One region of the Shewanella sp. SM32 genome, then DNA from elsewhere that is predicted to be linked to it. Evidence: predicted binding sites of a transcription regulator. Region 1 holds the regulator's gene; each other region holds the start of a gene.
The links. Region 1 encodes sigma-54, which starts transcription at its own class of promoters, with help from an activator protein. Its sites were predicted from a motif close to GTTGGCACGNNNNTNGNNT; they were not measured.
Positions count from the first base shown of each region.

Region 2: a site for sigma-54 is predicted at 2,719-2,737, ahead of L5M10_RS07310 (flagellar hook-length control protein FliK). Genes of this name have one in related genera too.
Region 3: a site for sigma-54 is predicted at 2,723-2,741, ahead of L5M10_RS10410 (YggN family protein). Genes of this name have one in related genera too.
Region 4: a site for sigma-54 is predicted at 2,563-2,581, ahead of glnA (glutamate--ammonia ligase). Genes of this name have one in related genera too.

Region 1 is NZ_JAKKRO010000024.1:48,859-53,504, reverse strand. Features, by position in the region: gene rapZ (RNase adapter RapZ) at 1-435, opposite strand, end outside; gene ptsN (PTS IIA-like nitrogen regulatory protein PtsN) at 432-875, opposite strand; gene hpf (ribosome hibernation promoting factor) at 878-1,165, opposite strand; gene L5M10_RS11765 (RNA polymerase factor sigma-54) at 1,194-2,672, opposite strand; gene lptB (LPS export ABC transporter ATP-binding protein) at 2,780-3,511, opposite strand; gene lptA (lipopolysaccharide transport periplasmic protein LptA) at 3,508-4,062, opposite strand; gene lptC (LPS export ABC transporter periplasmic protein LptC) at 4,049-4,609, opposite strand; gene kdsC (3-deoxy-manno-octulosonate-8-phosphatase KdsC) at 4,606-4,646, opposite strand, start outside.
Region 2 is NZ_JAKKRO010000013.1:12,302-16,947, reverse strand. Features, by position in the region: gene fliM (flagellar motor switch protein FliM) at 1-379, opposite strand, end outside; gene fliL (flagellar basal body-associated protein FliL) at 419-946, opposite strand; gene L5M10_RS07310 (flagellar hook-length control protein FliK) at 1,031-2,626, opposite strand; gene fliJ (flagellar export protein FliJ) at 2,868-3,314, opposite strand; gene fliI (flagellar protein export ATPase FliI) at 3,344-4,646, opposite strand, start outside.
Region 3 is NZ_JAKKRO010000020.1:46,101-50,746, reverse strand. Features, by position in the region: gene mutY (A/G-specific adenine glycosylase) at 1-408, opposite strand, end outside; gene trmB (tRNA (guanosine(46)-N7)-methyltransferase TrmB) at 609-1,325, shown strand; gene L5M10_RS10420 (YggL family protein) at 1,374-1,700, shown strand; gene glsB (glutaminase B) at 1,700-2,614, shown strand; gene L5M10_RS10410 (YggN family protein) at 2,798-3,619, shown strand; gene L5M10_RS10405 (LysR family transcriptional regulator) at 4,072-4,646, shown strand, end outside.
Region 4 is NZ_JAKKRO010000007.1:56,946-61,591, forward strand. Features, by position in the region: gene L5M10_RS04605 (hypothetical protein) at 1-739, shown strand, start outside; gene glnA (glutamate--ammonia ligase) at 1,066-2,475, opposite strand; gene typA (translational GTPase TypA) at 3,485-4,646, shown strand, end outside.

The DNA.
Region 1 (4,646 bases):
GCTTAAATCATAGATATTCAAATTCGACGTATCTATGTAGTGATCGACCAGTTTTGACATAGGCTCGAGCAGTTTCCCCTCCAGCTTTATCGCTTCTTGCAAAGAGACTCGGCTCTTCGACAAAGGATGCAAACGGCGGGTTTCGCTGTAACGCTTGAGCAGAATTTTATCGCTGGAGTTAAGGAAGAAGCTCGTTAACTCAGTATCTGGAGGTAGGCTAGCGAGTTGTTTTACTAAGACCTTATCCTGCTCAGGCATGTTACGCACGTCGACACTGATGGCGACGAGATCGTTTCTGCCTTTGAGTTGCTCAAGCAAACTGCCAATCAATGGCAAGGGAAGGTTATCGACACAATAATAGCCGAGATCTTCGAGTACCCTAAGGGCGACAGATTTGCCTGAGCCTGAGCGGCCCGACACTATGACCAGTTTCATCCAGTGATTACCTGATAGAGTTCCGTTTCATCATGCGTCTTGCGTAATTGCTTTAATATTTGCTTGTCGCTCAGCTTTTCGGCCATGCAAGACAAGGTACTTAAGTGCTGCTGACATTGGTCTGCAGGCACCAGTAGTGCAAATAAAATATCAACAGGTTGCTTATCGATAGCATCAAATGCTATCGGCTCTTCACACTTAATTAGTATGGCAATGGGCTGATCTATATCGGCTAGTCGACCATGTGGAATGGCGATGCCGTTACCTATACCTGTGCTCCCCATCTTTTCGCGCGCCACTAGGCTTTCGAATATCTCTTGAGATGAGAGGGTCGGGTACTGGGCAGCGACTAAGTCGCTGATGAGTTCCAGTACCTTTTTCTTGCTGCCCGGAGTGGCGCAGGTAGTGCACTCCGGCCGCAGTATGGTACAAAGTTCCATTATTAGTGTTTTGTTAACTTCTCTTTGTGTTTAATAACCTGACGGTCAAGCTTGTCAATCAGGGCGTCTATAGCGGCATACATGTCAGCATGCTCTGAAGTAGCAAAAACTTCACCACCTATGAGGTTTATTCTCGCTTCGGCAATCTGTTGCATTTTCTCAACATTGAGCACAACGTGCACATTATTGATCTGTTCGAAATGGCGTTCAAGTTTTGAAAACTTTTCTTCTACATATGCACGTAACGATTCGGTAATTTCGACATGGTGTCCACTTAGGTTTATTTGCATAGAAACGTCCTCCGATATCCACTGTAGGTTATAAACTTTTACGCTGATTAGAAGGTGGAATAAGCATAGCCTCTCGGTACTTCGCAATGGTTCTGCGGGCTACGTTGATCCCTTGTTCTGCCAGAAGTTGTGCCATCTTACTATCGCTTAATGGTTTTTTCTGGTTTTCCGCTGCCACCAGTTTCTTTATAAAGGCTCTGATTGCTGTGGATGAGCACTCACCACCATCGTCAGTACCGACGTGGCTAGAGAAGAAGTATTTTAGTTCAAAAAGTCCCTTAGGGGTATGCATGTATTTTTGAGTTGTGACCCGTGAGATGGTGGACTCATGCATTTCTACCGCTTCGGCAATATCGTTAAGCACCATAGGCTTCATGGCTTCTTCACCATACTCAAAGAAACCTTGCTGATATTGCACTATGCAATTAGCAACTTTAAGCAAAGTATCGTTACGGCTTTCTAAGCTCTTAATAAACCATTTAGCCTCTTGCAGATGGCCGCGAATAAATTGGCTATCGGCTTGGTTTTTGGTACTGCGTGCCATAGAAGCATAATGTTGATTTACATTGATTTTTGGCATGCAGTCAGGATTAAGCTCAACGACCCAGCGGCCATTTTTCTTCGACACAGACACATCTGGGATAACGTATTCGTCATTATTGGGCGTGATCAACAAACCTGGGCGAGGATTGAGGGTTTGGATAAGTGCTATACCATCCCTTAATTCATCTTCTTTTAATTTAGTCTTACGCATCAATAACCTAAAATCACGGGCGGCGATCAGATCTAAATGATCTTTGATCAGCATACGGGCGTTTTCTAGGTTGGGAGTATCAGCGGCGAAATGCGACAGTTGGATCAGCAGGCATTCACTTAAATCGCGGGCGGCAACGCCTATGGGATCAAAATGCTGAATACGCTTGAGTACGGCTTCGACTTCGTCAAGCTCAACTTCAGGATTGCCCATGGCTTCGAGAATTTCTTCAGTGCTTTGGGTGAGATAGCCCTGATCGTCGATGGCATCAATAATGGCGGTGGCAATGGCTAAATCGGTTTCAGAAAACGGCGTGAGGTTTTTTTGCCATTCTAAGTGTTCGTACAAACCTTCACTGGTCTCGCCTTGGAAGGGCATATCGTCTTCACGACTGCCGCCGGGGCCTGAGTTTGGGGAGGCGGTAAACACTTCATCCCATGTGGTGTCCATGGGGAGCTCATCGGGCATGGATTCTTTGGTTAGCGACTCTGCCGTATCTATGGTGGAGCTGTCTTTTTCTGGTGGCAGAGTGCTAGATTCACTGAAATCCGTATCGGATAGCGTTTGGTTTACAGGGGTTTTAGTGGCGTCGAATTGATCCTCTTCCAGCTCGAGAAGGGGATTAGAATCTAATGCTTGCTGGATCTCTTGCTGCAGTTCTAATGACGACAGTTGCAACAGACGTATAGCCTGTTGTAGTTGTGGCGTCATGGTTAACTGTTGACCCAGTTTGAGCTGGAGTGACGCTTTCATGTTACCGCTGATCCCTACGTTATTATTGTTGGATGAGGTCGCTTATTATCATTTTGAGTGAAGCCCAATGGCGGTATAAATTGCCTCCATTGGCTTCGCTCGATTAACTATAGCCTGAATTGTTCACCTAAGTACACAGCCCTAACTTGCTGATTGTCTAAGATCTCTGCTGGAGTTCCTTCGGCAATCAGGTTTCCGTGACTCACAATATAAGCATGTTCACATACATCTAATGTCTCGCGGACATTATGGTCTGTGATCAGTACGCCAAGGCCGCGACTTTTGAGTTGTTCGATAATCTTCTTGATGTCGATAACCGAAATAGGATCGACGCCGGCAAACGGTTCATCGAGCAAAATGAACTTAGGATTAGCGGCTAAAGCCCGCGCAATTTCGACGCGACGACGTTCGCCACCCGACAATGACATGCCTTGGCTGTCACGGATGTGGGTGATATGAAACTCTTCGAGCAGATGTTCTAGTTCTTCTTCTCGTTCTTCGTTTTTAAGTTCTTTACGAGTTTGCAGTACGGCCATGATGTTGTCATGAACAGTTAGCTTACGAAAGATACTGGCTTCCTGCGGTAAGTAACCTATGCCTTTGCGGGCACGCAGATGCATAGGATCTGCGGTTAAATCATCATCGTCGATAAAGATATGCCCCTTATCGCTCTTCACTAGCCCGACAACCATGTAAAAGGTCGTGGTTTTACCGGCACCGTTTGGACCGAGTAGGCCAACGACTTGACCGGTTTTTACCGTCAGACTGACGTCTTTAACCACTTGGCGACTCTTGTAACTTTTTGCCAGATTTTGTGCTCTTAAGGTGATTTGGGTCATTTAGAGTCCTGCTTTTTTACAGGTTTATCCGCTGGAGCATCTGATTTAGCATCATCTTGATAGTTTTCTGGCTGAATAATAGTGATCACGCGATCGTCACCACTGCCAGTACTCTCGGCCATCAATTTCTGTTGAATCATGTTATAGCGGATTAAATTGCCTGTAACTTGGCTACCCGCTTGATCTAATGACGCCATACCTTTCAGAGTTAAGGTGCGGCTTGCCATATCGTAACGAATTTCTTTCGCGCTCGCCGATGCAGGACGGCCATCGTCTAATATCTGGCTATACGTAGCAGGGTTGCCTGTGGCGACTAAAGTTTTGCTATTTTCACCTTCAGCGGAAAATGCACGCAGTTCATTTGCTTGGATTTTTATTGAGCCTTGGGTAACTTCCACCGGACCAAAGAAGATGATCTGGTTGTTTTTGATATCCGCAGTTTGGCTCACAGCTTTAATTTTGACTTCTTGCTTTAAGTCGCCCACTTTCGCGAAAGCACTCATGCTCATAATTAGCATTAGGCTGGCAAGTAATACGTTATTTTGCTTCATATGTTCCTACTACCTGACTGGTCAATTGCACTTCTTGCGCGTTGAGGTCGGCATAAAGGCCTTGGCCTTGAATATTAAAATCTTTCCCTGTGACGTAAATGGTACGGTCAGAGGTCATTATCATAGTGTTGAGATCGAGTTCCAGATAACTGGTGGACAAGGTCTGAATCGGTTCTTCTGGGCTAATGGCATCGATAATAACATTATTTTCTAATACAACCTTGCCAGTTTCCTTGTTTAGCTTGCCCTGATCTGCCCTGAGTTGCCATTGTGCTTTACCTTGGTCTGGATAAACAAGATAAACAGGTTGAGTAAAGAAAGTTTGATTCGTTGAATCATAATGTTCCATGTGTTTCGCCGTCACACGGCTATTCACTAGTCCTTGCTCATTGAACTCAACACTGCGCAGATCTTCAACGATGAAATCTGGGGTATTTTGATCTTTTACTCTGTTATCGGAATCACCGCTGTGTTTGTTCTGGACCTGCCAGTAAAGCGCTAGTGCGGTTCCAAAAAAAGCGATAATCGCGAGTGTCACACGACTCATATACTCATTCCATGGGCCGAAGTGAATTTATTTTGAC
Region 2 (4,646 bases), on a different contig from region 1:
AGTTATCTACTAGGATAAATACCAGTCGCGCTTCCATGGTGATCAATGCTGTGCCTTTGAGTGGGCTAAAACGCACCATATTCAAGCTAGTTGGAACAAAAAGCGTATGTACGTACTCACCAAACTTGAGCATCTGTACACCGTTGATCGACACTTCGGCCGCTCGGCGCATCATATTAAACATGCTGATGCGCAAATGGCGCGCAAAACGCTCATTCACGATTTCCAGCGTCGGCATACGCCCACGAACTATTCGATCTTGGGAAGAGAAATCGTAGGAACGGGCATCTTCTCCAACAGCGTCAATTTCGTCATCATCAACGTCATCAACCCCGTGCAATAGCGCATCAATTTCGTCTTGGCTTAATAAATCACTCACTATATTGCCTTCGCCTCTTTTGGTGCTGAAGTTAAAGGATTATTGCATTACAAAACCGGTAAATAGTACTTTCTCGACAACCTTACGCCCAGTTACTGACTGTAGAGTATTTTGCACACTCAAAAGTGCTAACTGCCGTAACTCATCTTTCCCCGCTTGCGTGCTGAGCTTTTGCACATCTGCACCACTAAAGGTCGTTAAAAGCGCATCTTCAATCAGCGGAATATGTTTTTGTGTTAGCACATCATCATCGGTACCACGCACCATAAGCTGCACTTTAATCTCAACTAAACGAGCCCTATCAGGCCCTGGTAAGTTGAATAAAAAAGGACGTGGCATAGGCACGTATGATGCGGTAGCTACTTCTCCTGATGCTGGTACTTCAGCCTGAACAGCACTATCTGCTGCTACGGCGGGAACCTCTTCGGTACTGCTTCCCATAAAGAACCAGACACCGCCACCGATTAACAGCGCGACTAAAACGCCTACACCAGCAAAAATAAATAGTTTCTTCTTACTCTTAGGCTCTTCAGTACTTTCAAGTTCTAACGATTCTTCCTTAGCCATCACTATTCTCTTTAATTTAGGCGGAAACTCATTACAGTTTTATTTGAAACGTAATTATGTCAGTCATTGCTATAGGTTACCTGCTTAAGCGTAATAATCTATACCTGAAGTTACACTAATCGCTTGATTTAAACCTAAATGTAACTCTTCTGCCGAGATTTCATCCATATCAGCCGCATTTGAACTGCCGCCATCACCGAAACTACCTTCCCGACGCTCACCTTGATCGCCTTGAGAAACATGGCTGTCAGCCAACTGCATCCCTTGCTCTTGCAATAACTCACGTAATCTTGGCATAGCTTGTTCAACCAGATCACGCGTTTGCGGCTGAGTAACATGGAACTGTACTTGGGTTTGGTCGCCATGCACTTGGATCTTTACCAACATATGCCCAAGCTCAGGGGGATCGAGCCGGATTTCCGCATGTTGGATGCCTTGACTCACCATAGTAATCAATTGCTGCTTCATTACAGGTGAAAATCGTTGGATCATCTCCTGCATTTGGTTTTGCTGTTCTACTCCTTGACGCAATGACAGCTGAACTTGCATGGTTTCTTGGCGATTTAATTGTGACATCGAGAGTGTCTGTATGGATGATGTCGACTTAAGTTCTGAGAAAGTATTACTATCATCCATAAAACTTTCGTCTCTGGGAATATCCATCGCAACCGTTAATTTAGCATCTTTCAGTAATAGGTTAGCAGCCAAATCGGAATTGGGACTCCCATCAAGATCACTTTCTGTTACAGATGTTGTATCTAATGGTTCAGATGAAGTTGAAGAGCCTAAGGTATTCAGGTCGAAAGTATTTCCCGAGGTCGCGATATTAGCCGTATTGGGACTATTCACTGTCGAGCTACTAGTCGTTGCTTTTGCCGCAGTGTTGGTTGCCGACTTTATCGTTGCACTGTTCGCTAAGCCCGCTTGATTAATCACAGCATTAAGTGTGACCTCATTCTCAACTAAAGACTCATCTATACTCACCCCGACTTCAGTGGCAGAGACAAGCTCAGTGTCTTCTAAAGGTAATTCTGAAGCGTCATCGGTCAAATTTGGATCAATCACAGCATCACTATCCGCTGACACTTCAAGTATATTTGGGTCTATGGGGAGAATTTGTACGAGTGACTTATCAGTCAAAGAAGATGGTTTCACGTCATCTGCGATTGAAATTGCTGCCATATCTGGGCTAGTAGAAACTAACTTTTGTAATTCAGCAGAAAAACCCGCGTCATCGGCATCTATATCTGATGCCAGTTCAATCTCAGCAGAAACAGTAGATGCCAATGCTGAGCCGATTAATAACGCTGATGAAGTATCAATATTTTCTTCACCAGTTATATCTTCTTCAGCATTTAAAAATGCTAGCGGCAAACTATCTCCATCTGATGCCGTTTTCTTCATATCATTTGCCATGCTAATTTGGGCAAAAATGAGATTTACGTCGGCGTCATCAGTTGATATATCGTCATCTTTTACTTTATCCGCAGAGGTAACCTGCACAGTATCATCAGTGTTAGCAATGGTTTTTTTAGACGCAGAAATAGAAAATGAGCTAGCGGTGACTGACGCAAGTGTAGATGAAAAGTCTTCATTATTAGACTCTTGGGAAGATGTCTTAGCGGAATTGGCCGCAGAGTTGCCTGTTTTACTTAACAGGATATTGGTCATTTGTTGCATAAGTGCTCCCAAACATCACCCAGCAAAAAAAGAAAATGGCTAGGTAGAAACGTCAATTAAACACTGCGGTTGCAGGGTCATGGACTAAATCAAAGCAAATAAGATGCCAAAACATCAGGTTTTACGACAGCATATCGAAAAGAATTAACTCTGGGAGGTGTCAAATTGATGCTTATGCCATCAATACAAAAAACTAAAGAGCCTATCCGGCTCGCGAGCAGTAAAGATGCCTATCATTTCACTAACGTTGATGACGGCGATAAAATTGCTGGGAAGCAAATTCATCGGTCATTTTTTGCTCCCTTTTTTGTTCAACCACTTGACGCTTCTTCTCTTTACTGGCTAAGAGTAATTCTACTGCCTTACGTTTTTTTTGCTTTTCCAACCAATGTTGTTGTCGATATTCTTTTTGCTTTTCACCGTCGGCTACGACGCGATTTTGCTGGATAATTGCGTCATCGATCTGACGAATAAAACGGTGAAACTGGTGATAGTGACTAGCACTGATGGCTTGACCTTGCTGGGATTGCATTTGCTTCATGTATTCTAAGCGATAGTTATTCAGAGCACTGAGTTGATTCAACCGTTTTTGACACTCTAACTGCGCCGATTTTAACAATAACGCCGCTTGTTCTTCGGCATCATTGGCAAGCTTTAACACTAACAACAAGGGATCGGCATTAGCCATACTAGACCTCGATTAATTCGATGACGCCATTATTTGCACTGTGCAGCAAGTTGCCCAAGCATGACTTGGCTATCGGCAAAGCTAAATGCATCACGCATGGTTTGTCGCAAAAAGGCATTCATTGCTGGCTGCAGTCGTATCGCATTATCAATGCGAGGATCGCTTCCTTGGGCATAGGCCCCAATAGAAATCAAATCTCGATTTTGCTGATACAAAGAATAGGTTTGTTTCACGCGGCGCATCGCCTCCAAATGTTCATTGGAAATCACCATAGGCGCGACTCGGCTAATAGAAGCTTCAATATCAATCGCAGGATAGTGCCCCGAATCCGCAAGCGAACGTGACAAGACAATGTGACCATCAAGGATCGCCCGCGAAGCATCGGCAATGGGATCCTGTTGATCGTCTCCTTCCGTCAACACAGTATAAAATGCCGTAATTGAACCTTGCCCAGGGCCACCGTTTCCGGCGCGCTCAACTAAACGTGGCAATTTTGCAAACACAGAAGGCGGATAACCTTTAGTCGCAGGCGGTTCACCCACAGCCAAAGCAATTTCACGCTGCGCTTGGGCGTAGCGCGTTAAACTGTCCATAAGCAATAAAACGTTATAGCCTAAATCGCGGAAGTATTCGGCAATACGAGTCGAGGTTTCACAGGCGCGAAGGCGCATCAAAGGCGATGTATCCGCAGGCGCAGCAACGACGACCGAACGCGCTCGACCTTTCTCACCAAGAATTTCCTCAATAAACTCTTTCACTTCCCGGCCCCGTTCACCCACTAGCCCAACCACAATAATGTCGGCGGTAGTACCGCGAGTCATCATACCTAAGAGCACACTCTTACCGACACCTGAGCCCGCAAACAAGCCCATACGTTGGCCTTTGCCCACGGTCAGCATAGCGTTGATAGCGCGAACGCCAACGTCCAGCGGTTCAGTAATGGCACGGCGAGATAAAGGATTAATGGCAGCGCTATGTCTTGGCGCTTGTTGGTCGGTTTGCAACGCGCCTAAACCATCTAAAGGCACGCCGTTACCATCGAGTACGCGTCCTAGCAGGGATAAACCAACATTGAGTCCAGTTTGTTCCCCCAAAGGCACAACCCGCGCACCAGGCAATACACCACGCAATTCTTCAATGGGCATTAAATATAATAGTTCGCCATCAAACCCGACCACCTCGGCGATTAACTCGCCCACCATGGTTTCAATCGAACATAAACTGCCCACAGGCGCACGGCAACCGCTTGCTTCTAAGGTTAAGCCGACAACACGCACCAGTTGACCACTGGCCACTGCGCGAAATGGCGGCACCTTACCCTGATGATGATTA
Region 3 (4,646 bases), on a different contig from region 1:
GGGGTGATGTTGCCCAAGTGACAATGACAATACTGCGCCTGCCGTCGAGCGGCCGATGCCGGGTAGTGCGAGCACTTGTTCAAAATGTGTTGGAAATAATCCCTGATAATCATCGCGGATTATTTTGGCTGCTTTATGCAGATTACGCGCCCTAGCGTAATAGCCAAGACCGGTCCAATGATGTAATACCTCATCGTCTGGCGCGTTAGCAAGTGCTAACACATCGGGAAAACGCGCCATAAATTTAAGATAATAGGGAATAACAGTCGCAACCTGAGTTTGTTGCAGCATGATTTCAGAAACCCATACGCGATATGGGGTTTTATCTTGCTGCCAAGGGAGGGTTTTACGACCGTGATTGTCGTACCAAGAGACGATACGTGTAGCGAAGGAGGCTGTAGATTTCATCGGCGCAGTGTAGCGGCAGTTATCTTCTTAGACAAGCGTCAAAGATAAGTTGGCAAGGGCTCTAAAGCTAAAAATCGCTGCTAAATTCGCACTCTTAAATAATCTTGGTATACTTTCGCCCCATTAGTGCTTGCACTGTATGTTGAACTTTGGATAATGCCCTTCTTTTATGATGGTGTTGTCCACTAGACGAGGCAAAAATGAGCGAAGTCACTACCGCTGAATTTAATGAAGAAGGCAAGTATCTGCGCAAGATCAGAAGCTTTGTCCTGAGAGAAGGTCGCCTAACCAAAGGCCAAGCACACGCTATTGAAAGCCAGTGGCCAACAATGGGTTTAGATTACAGCCCAGTGCCATTGGTACTAAGCGACGTTTTTGGTCGTGAAGCTGATACTGTGCTGGAAATTGGCTTTGGCATGGGCGCCTCTTTAGTACAAATGGCTAAAGATGCACCAGAGCAAAATTTCATTGGTATTGAAGTACATAAACCGGGTGTAGGCTCTTGCCTCAGTGATGCCGCCATTGCTGGTGTGACTAATTTACGTGTGTATCATCACGATGCCATGGAGGTATTAGAACATGCGATTGCTGACGGTTCATTAGCCCGAGTGCAATTGTTCTTCCCAGATCCTTGGCATAAAAAACGTCACCATAAACGCCGCATCGTACAAGCTGAATTTGCCGAACTTATTCGTCGCAAGCTAAAAATTGGCGGTGTGTTCCATATGGCCACTGACTGGGAAGGGTACAGCGAGCATATGTTAGAGGTGATGCAAGTCGCTCCGGGTTATCAAAACCAGTCGGCCGACGGCAGTGTGGTGCCGCGTCCTGATCATCGTCCATTGACAAAGTTTGAAGCCCGCGGCCATAGACTGGGTCACGGTGTATGGGATCTGATGTTTGAGCGTATCGCTTAATCACGAACTCAATTTTAGCTAATTTTAAACACAAAAGGGAAAATCACTATGGCAACTAATCGTAGCCGTCGTTTACGTAAGAAAATGCGCGTTGATGAATTCCAAGAGTTAGGTTTCGATATGGCTTGGACTTTTGATGCATCAGTATCTGAAGCCGATATCGATGCAACTGTAGATAAATTCATCGATGAAGTGATCGAAACCCGTAAATTAGGTTTCCATGGCGGCGGCCACATCGAATGGGAAGGCATTATCGCCACCCAAACGATTGGTAAATGTACCGAAGAAGATATTGCTGCAGTTAAGGCATTCTGGGCGACCCAAAAAGTGTCTCAGGTTGAAGTTAGCGAACTGTACGACATTTGGTGGGGTTAATGCCCGAGTTGGCATTACTTGAGGAAGTGGTCGAGAAAGTTCGACCCTTGCTCGGCCAAGGAAAGGTTGCAAATTATATCCCCGCACTGGCCAGCGTTGATGCTGGCAAATTAGGCATTGCCGTCACAACCGTTGATGGCGAAACCTTAGGTGCGGGCGATTACCTTGAGCCGTTTTCGATTCAAAGTATCTCCAAAGTTTTCAGCTTAACCTTAGCATTAACTTTATATGAAGAAGCCGAAATCTGGAGCCGTGTTGGCAAAGAACCTTCGGGCCATTCATTCAACTCTTTAGTACAAGTCGAGTTAGAACGTGGCAAGCCGCGCAACCCATTTATCAATGCTGGCGCGTTAGTGATTGCTGACTTATTGCAGAGTCGTTTAGGTGCACCTAAACACAGAATGCTTGAGTTAGTCAGGCAATTAAGCCAAAACGATAAAGTGTGTTTCGATAAACAAGTAGCAGATTCAGAATATCAGCATAGTGCGCGCAATGCGGCTATCGCTTATTTGATGAAGTCCTTTGGTAATTTTCAAGGTGATGTTGATACTGTGCTGCGCACCTATTTTCATTATTGCGCCTTGAAGATGAATTGTGCTGACTTGTCTAAGGCCATGTTGTATTTGGCTAATCGCGGCAAAAGTATCACAGGGACTGAGCTTATTTCTCAAGTGCAAACTCGGCAACTTAACGCTCTGTTGGCAACCTCAGGCTTATATGATGGTGCTGGTGAGTTTGCTTATCGTGTTGGTATGCCAGGTAAAAGTGGCGTCGGCGGCGGTATTATTGCCGTGATCCCTGGAGAACTGTCGATTTGTGTATGGTCGCCAGAACTCGATAATAATGGCAACTCACTTGCGGGCACAGCGATGCTTGAGCATCTCAGTCAGCGTCTCGGTCGTTCTATTTTCTAGTCTTATCTCTCGTTTTTTATTAGCACTATCAGACTAAATGTTAGCGAATTTCGCTAATGACCTTTTAGTGCTAACTTTAAAAATCCAACATAATCATATCGTTATAAAGTTGGCATGTCTCCTGCTATAAGCTATTCAGTAGTTTAGGTTTATCGAATTATTCAGATTAAAGGACGAACAAAAATGAAATTAAATAAGTTATTAACTGGATTTGCATTATCTGGCGTGATTTTAGGAGCATCTAGCGTACAGCTGGCGCAAGCACAAACAGAGCCAAAAATAGATGAGCGCTGTGAAGTCTCCTTAAATTATGACGTTATGGTCGAGCCTAAAAAATTGGTCATGAGCGAGAAGGGCACAGAAAAGTATCGTATCGAAGTTGACAAGTTATTTGTGGAAGGTAAGCAAGTTAACTTAACCGACAAGCAGAAAAAATTGGTTACTCAATATGCCGATGAAGTTTCGACTCAAGTGCCAGAAGTGATTGAACTGGTGAATGAGGCAGTATCTCTTGCTTCCAAAGCTGTTGGTATGGCCTTAACACCTTTAATGGGTGATGCTGCTGGTGCAAAATTTGATGAAATGATGGCTGGCATTCAAAAGCGTGTTGATTCAGTGGCTTACAAGAATGGTGATAGCTTCTATTTAGGGGCGACTGAAGACTCGATGCAAAGTACATTTAACGATGAATTCGAGCAGGAAATGGAACAAATTGTCCAGAATTCAATTGGCGCAATTATGATGAACTTAGGTGGCCAAATCATGTCTGGTGGCGGTGAAAATTTTGAAGCCAAGATGGATACCTTCTCCAAAAAAATGGACAATTTAGGCCAAGATATTGAGCAACAAATTGAGAGCCAATCTAAGGGATTAGAAGCTAGGGCTGACCGTTTGTGCGACCGATTTGAAAATCTGTTAGTGCTTGAAAATCAATTGCGCCAAGAAGTACCAGAACTCGCGCCTTATGTGTTGACACAAAACTCAACCAAGGAACTGCGTGAATAGTTCTTGCAAATAGTTCTTGTAAATAATCCTTGCGAATAGCCCTTAGTTTTAACTGTAATAACTTCTATCTCCTTGTGCATGAGTCAAACTTGAATGCTACGCCCCTAGTCAATTTATCGACTAGGGGCTTTTTTATTGACTACTGTTTAATCGTGGCGACAACCCTTATGGCTAAGTTGATGTGGCTTATAGGCTAGGCTTGCAGCGATTTAGTTCGGAATGTTACAGTCTAGAGACGAATATTTGGTATACTCTTAAAATATAATTAAAAGCTGGCATATCAGTCAGATATAACCCCCTACTTTAGTGGACTTTTTCGGTCTAAATCTCTGCGTTATATCATTTTGATGCGAGATATCAATGCTATGGTTATTTTTAAGCGATGATTACGCTAACCATAGCTGCTCACCGAAAGTTAATATCATTGTCGTAAACAGCTTAAGGCGACTTCCATGTTAGAACTGTTAGAACCTATTGCGATTTTTACTCATGTGGCCAGAGCAGGTAGTTTTAGTGCCGCCGCAAGAAGGCTTGGGATCTCTAAGTCTAAGGTCAGTACACAAGTCGCCGATCTTGAACATAGACTTGGTGTTCAATTAATTCAACGTACCACCCGCAGCTTAAGCCTGACTGAAGCAGGGCATTTGCTGTATCTGCAAGGTGAAGAACTGCTGCGTGACGCTGAACAAGCGATAGCCAGCGTGCATAACTTAAATGATGCGACCCGCGGCGTGCTCAAGGTGGGGATTTCCCAATCCTTTGGGGTGATGCATATCATTCCTGCGTTGCCATCTTTTATGGCAAAACATCCTGAGCTTGAGCTACAAGTGAGCTTACTGGACCATAAAGTGGATGTCGTGAGCGAAGGCTTAGACTTACTGTTAACTATGTCTGAGCAATTACCACTTGGCATGGTTGCTAGACCTCTGATGAAGTGCCAATTCCTGTTAGTTGCTTCGCCTGGCTATATTGCTCAACATGGCGAGCCAACTCGACCTGAGCAGTTAGTTGACCACAACTGTTTGGT
Region 4 (4,646 bases), on a different contig from region 1:
TCAGTTGCGTCAGCAGCGGGTGCGAGAGGCGCCCACGCTTTATGAGTGGGATCTTAAGGTAGCGACTGTGTATGGCATGGGGTGGATCATGGTCCTTATTCCGTGCGGGATTACGGCTCTAGTTGGGTTGGTGACACGCTGGTATGGATTTGAACAATGGTATTATTTTCTCATCATAGTGATGATTTTTGGGCCATTTATGCGTTATCTCTGGTTGGCCGACAAACAGTACCACTATCGGCTCACCACCGAGGGGTTGGTTACCACCTATCATGACGTTATTCCGGATGCCGCCTACGCGGTAGTGCGGGGGCTGGCTTGGTTTGGGGTAGTGGTTTGCATCGTTGGCGTGGCGTTGTTAGGCCCGGTCGCCTTGGTCGGCGCGGGTGGTTTTGCCGTGATGGCATTTTTCTTCACCGGTTTTAAAAATGTAGAGACAACTTATGAGAGCCCTATAAAAAATGGGCATCGTCATTTGATTAAGGTAACGCGGAATCGTCCATTTATTGCCTGCCAATCGGATATACGAACAATGGGCTTACGTGCAAGTATTCGCCTTCATTGCCCATTGGATAAGATGCATATTATCTTGTCATTGCTGATGACGCAGTTACCTGATTCTGAAATCCGTGTATTTAAAAATGAGCGCGTGTTAGATGGCGTACCATTTGCGTCATTTGAGTCAGGCGAACCTGCCCAACTGGCAGATTTTGCCCCTGACAATAAACAGCCTAGTTGAATAAAGCGTGGACACTTAACAATAATGGCGCGGTAGTTAACTTCCGACTATATAGGTGGTTTTTCTGCTGCATCCATGTTTAGTTTAGATCGTTTTTTAACCATCTATTTCTATTGTTGCTGTTGCCGCGGTGTCTGGCGTGCCTTCTCTGAATGATAAAAGAGTGGTTGGCGATGATGCCTATTTAGAGAACAACGCGATGATTGAATCAGAATAAAAGTTGTATATACCTTCAAAATACAAAAAGCCTCGATAGCGTTGCTATCGAGGCTTTTATATTTTCTGTATCAATTACATAAAGCGAGCTGGTTGTATAGCGCTAGCCATTACAGGCTGTAGTACATTTCAAACTCAAGTGGGTGAGTTGTACGTGCTACGCGCTCAGCTTCTGCTGTTTTCAGTACGATATAAGATTGGATGAAATCTTCACTGAACACGCCGCCTTTAGTCAGGAACTCATGGTCAGCTTGCAGATTTTCAAGGGCGTTTTCTAATGACGTTGCCACTTGTGGGATTTCAGCCGCTTCTTCTGGAGGCAGATCGTATAGATCTTTGTCCATCGCTTCACCTGGGTGGATCTTGTTTTGGATACCGTCAAGGCCTGCCATCAGCAGCGCTGCGAAACCTAAGTATGGGTTTGCATGTGGATCAGGGAAACGTGCTTCGATACGACGGCCTTTAGGGCTTGGTACCACTGGAATACGGATTGATGCAGAGCGGTTACGTGCAGAGTAGGCCAACATAACAGGTGCTTCAAAGTGTGGCACTAAACGCTTGTAAGAGTTAGTGCTTGGGTTAGTGAAAGCGTTCAGCGCGCGAGCGTGCTTGATGATACCACCAATGTAGTACAGCGCCGTTTCACTTAAACCTGCGTATTTGTCGCCAGCGAACAAGTTAACACCGTCTTTCGCCAGAGATTGGTGAACGTGCATGCCGCTACCGTTGTCACCAACGATGGGTTTAGGCATGAAAGTCGCAGTCTTGCCATAAGCGTGTGCCATGTTGTGCACTACGTACTTCAGAATTTGGATTTCATCCGCTTTCTTAGTCAAGGTGTTGAAGCGAGTGGCGATTTCGTTTTGACCTGCAGTCGCCACTTCGTGGTGATGCGCTTCAACCACTTGGCCCATTTCTTCGAGCACTAAACACATAGCGCTACGTAGATCTTGTGATGAGTCAACCGGTGCAACTGGGAAGTAACCGCCTTTAACAAATGGACGGTGACCTGTGTTGCCGCCTTCGTAGCTAGTGCCTGAGTTCCAAGCCGCTTCTTTAGCGTCGATCTTAACGAAACAACCTGACATGTCAGTACCGAAACGGACATCGTCAAATAGGAAGAATTCTGGTTCTGGTCCAATCAATACAGTATCAGCGATACCAGTAGAGATCAGGTAAGCTTCTGCTTTTTTAGCAATTGAACGTGGGTCACGGTCGTAACCTGTCATAGTGCCGGGTTCAAGAATGTCACAACGGATCAGCGCTGTGGTTTCTTCGGTGAAAGGATCCAGTACGAATGTCGTTGGATCTGGCATCAGTACCATGTCTGATTCGTTAATGCCCTTCCAACCTGCGATAGAAGAACCGTCAAACATTTTGCCGTCTTCGAAGAAATCAGCATCTACCTGATGAGAAGGAATAGATACGTGCTGCTCTTTACCTTTAGTGTCGGTAAAACGTAAATCAACGAACTTAACTTCTAATTCTTCAAGTTGCTTTAAAACTGATTCAACTGACATTCTCAAGCCTCCGGTAGGGTAAAGGGATGCCCCTTCTATAATCTTTTAACTCAAGTGATTTATCTTGAGCCAAACTTACGAGCTATATAGCGATATCCATGCCAATAATTTAACTTACTGATTAACATGGTTTAAAATCTTTGCTGCACTTAATTGGATTCGCGTGTGCACCATAATAGTGCTTTTGTCTGTGGCATTTTGGTGCATTACTCCATTTTGGTGCGCACTGAATTGATTCATGCAAACCTTAAGCTGGGATGCACAGCGATAACATGCACCGCTTATATGGCACTGAGATGGCAATAATGCTTTGGCTTTCACTATCTCAGTAAGTACCGCCTCTGTGAAGCTCGCACATACTTGCAGCACTGCACGGGACTATTTACCACCGCATAACCGCCGCATAATTGTCATAAAACCACGCTAGTCTGTCCAACTATGCCACGCATTATCAATCCAATAGTGGTTTATTATCATATTATTAGGAAAGAGTTCGTTCTCATGTGCGAAATGTCTTTGCTGTTCACAGGCCAAGTGAAATCAGTGATGCGTAAAAGGTATCCCGTGACAATGAAGTGAGTCTTAATGCCATCGGGTGTAAACGCCAACATGAACGTTAGATTAAGTGTGCCGCAGAATTTATTGCAGTGTGTTCACGTGGTAATTTCTCTGTGTCTAAGTCGATTTTGCTGATGCTTAAATCGACATTAGCAGTGCTAACATTGAATACGAAAAATAGCAAATTCAGCTGCTTAACTCGGATTTTTCCTATGAATATGGCAATTAAACAGAGCGTTAACTCTGGCTACAGAGGATTTCACTCAGTGGATGATTGGCGGAAATTACCCAAGGATTGGCGGATTGTTTTATAAGTGTTCAAAAATAATCCTGTGCGCCAAGGCCGCTCTGGAGTAGAATGGCACGCTTTTTATTGTGGTAGATCGAGCTAGATCACCATAACGAATTACTGAAATATCCCTATTTTTGTTTGATGGTAAGAGGTTTATCCGTGCTAGAGAATTTACGTAACATCGCCATTATTGCACACGTTGACCATGGCAAAACGACCCTGGTAGACAAGTTGCTGTCACAGTCAGGCACCCTTGCAACCCGAGGAGAAGCCACTGAGCGGGTGATGGACTCCAACGATCTTGAAAAGGAACGTGGGATCACGATTCTGGCAAAGAATACTGCCATCAAGTGGAACGACTACCGTATTAACATCGTTGATACCCCAGGCCACGCCGATTTCGGTGGTGAGGTTGAGCGTGTTCTGTCTATGGTTGACTCAGTATTATTGCTAGTTGATGCCGTTGACGGTCCAATGCCACAAACTCGCTTCGTAACGAAGAAAGCGTTTGCTCAAGGCTTAAAGCCAATCGTTGTTATCAACAAAATTGACCGTCCAGGTGCACGCCCAGATTGGGTTATTGACCAAGTATTCGACCTGTTCGATAACTTAGGTGCAACTGACGAGCAGTTAGATTTCCCGATCGTTTACGCTTCTGCGTTAAACGGTTTTGCAACTTTAGATCCGGATGTAGCGAGCGATGATATGACGCCGCTGTTCCAAACTATCGTTGAAAAAGTATCTTTCCCAGATGCTGACGCCGAAGGCGCGTTCCAGATGCAAATTTCGCAAATCGACTACAACTCATACGTGGGTGTTATCGGTATCGGCCGCATCAAGCGTGGTAGCGTTAAAACTAACCAACAAGTGACTATTATTGGCGCTGATGGCAAAACTCGTAACGGTAAAATGGGCCAAGTATTAGGTTACATGGGTCTAGACCGTACTGAAGTTGAAATTGCTAACGCTGGCGACATCGTTGCTATCACTGGTTTAGGCGAGCTGAAAATTTCTGACACTATCTGTGCCGTTGGTGCAGTAGAAGCTATGCCACCTTTGACTGTTGATGAACCTACTCTGACCATGACTTTCCAAGTTAATACTTCACCTTTTGCAGGTAAAGAAGGTAAGTATGTGACTTCACGTAACATTCTGGAGCGTCTGCAAACAGAATTAGTCCACAACGTGGCACTGCGTGTTGAAGAAACAGAAAGTCCAGATCGCTTCCGTGTATCTGGCCGTGGTGAATTGCATTTATCAATCTTGATTGAAAACATGCGTCGTGAAGGTTACGAGTTAGCCGTATCACGTCCAGAAGTTA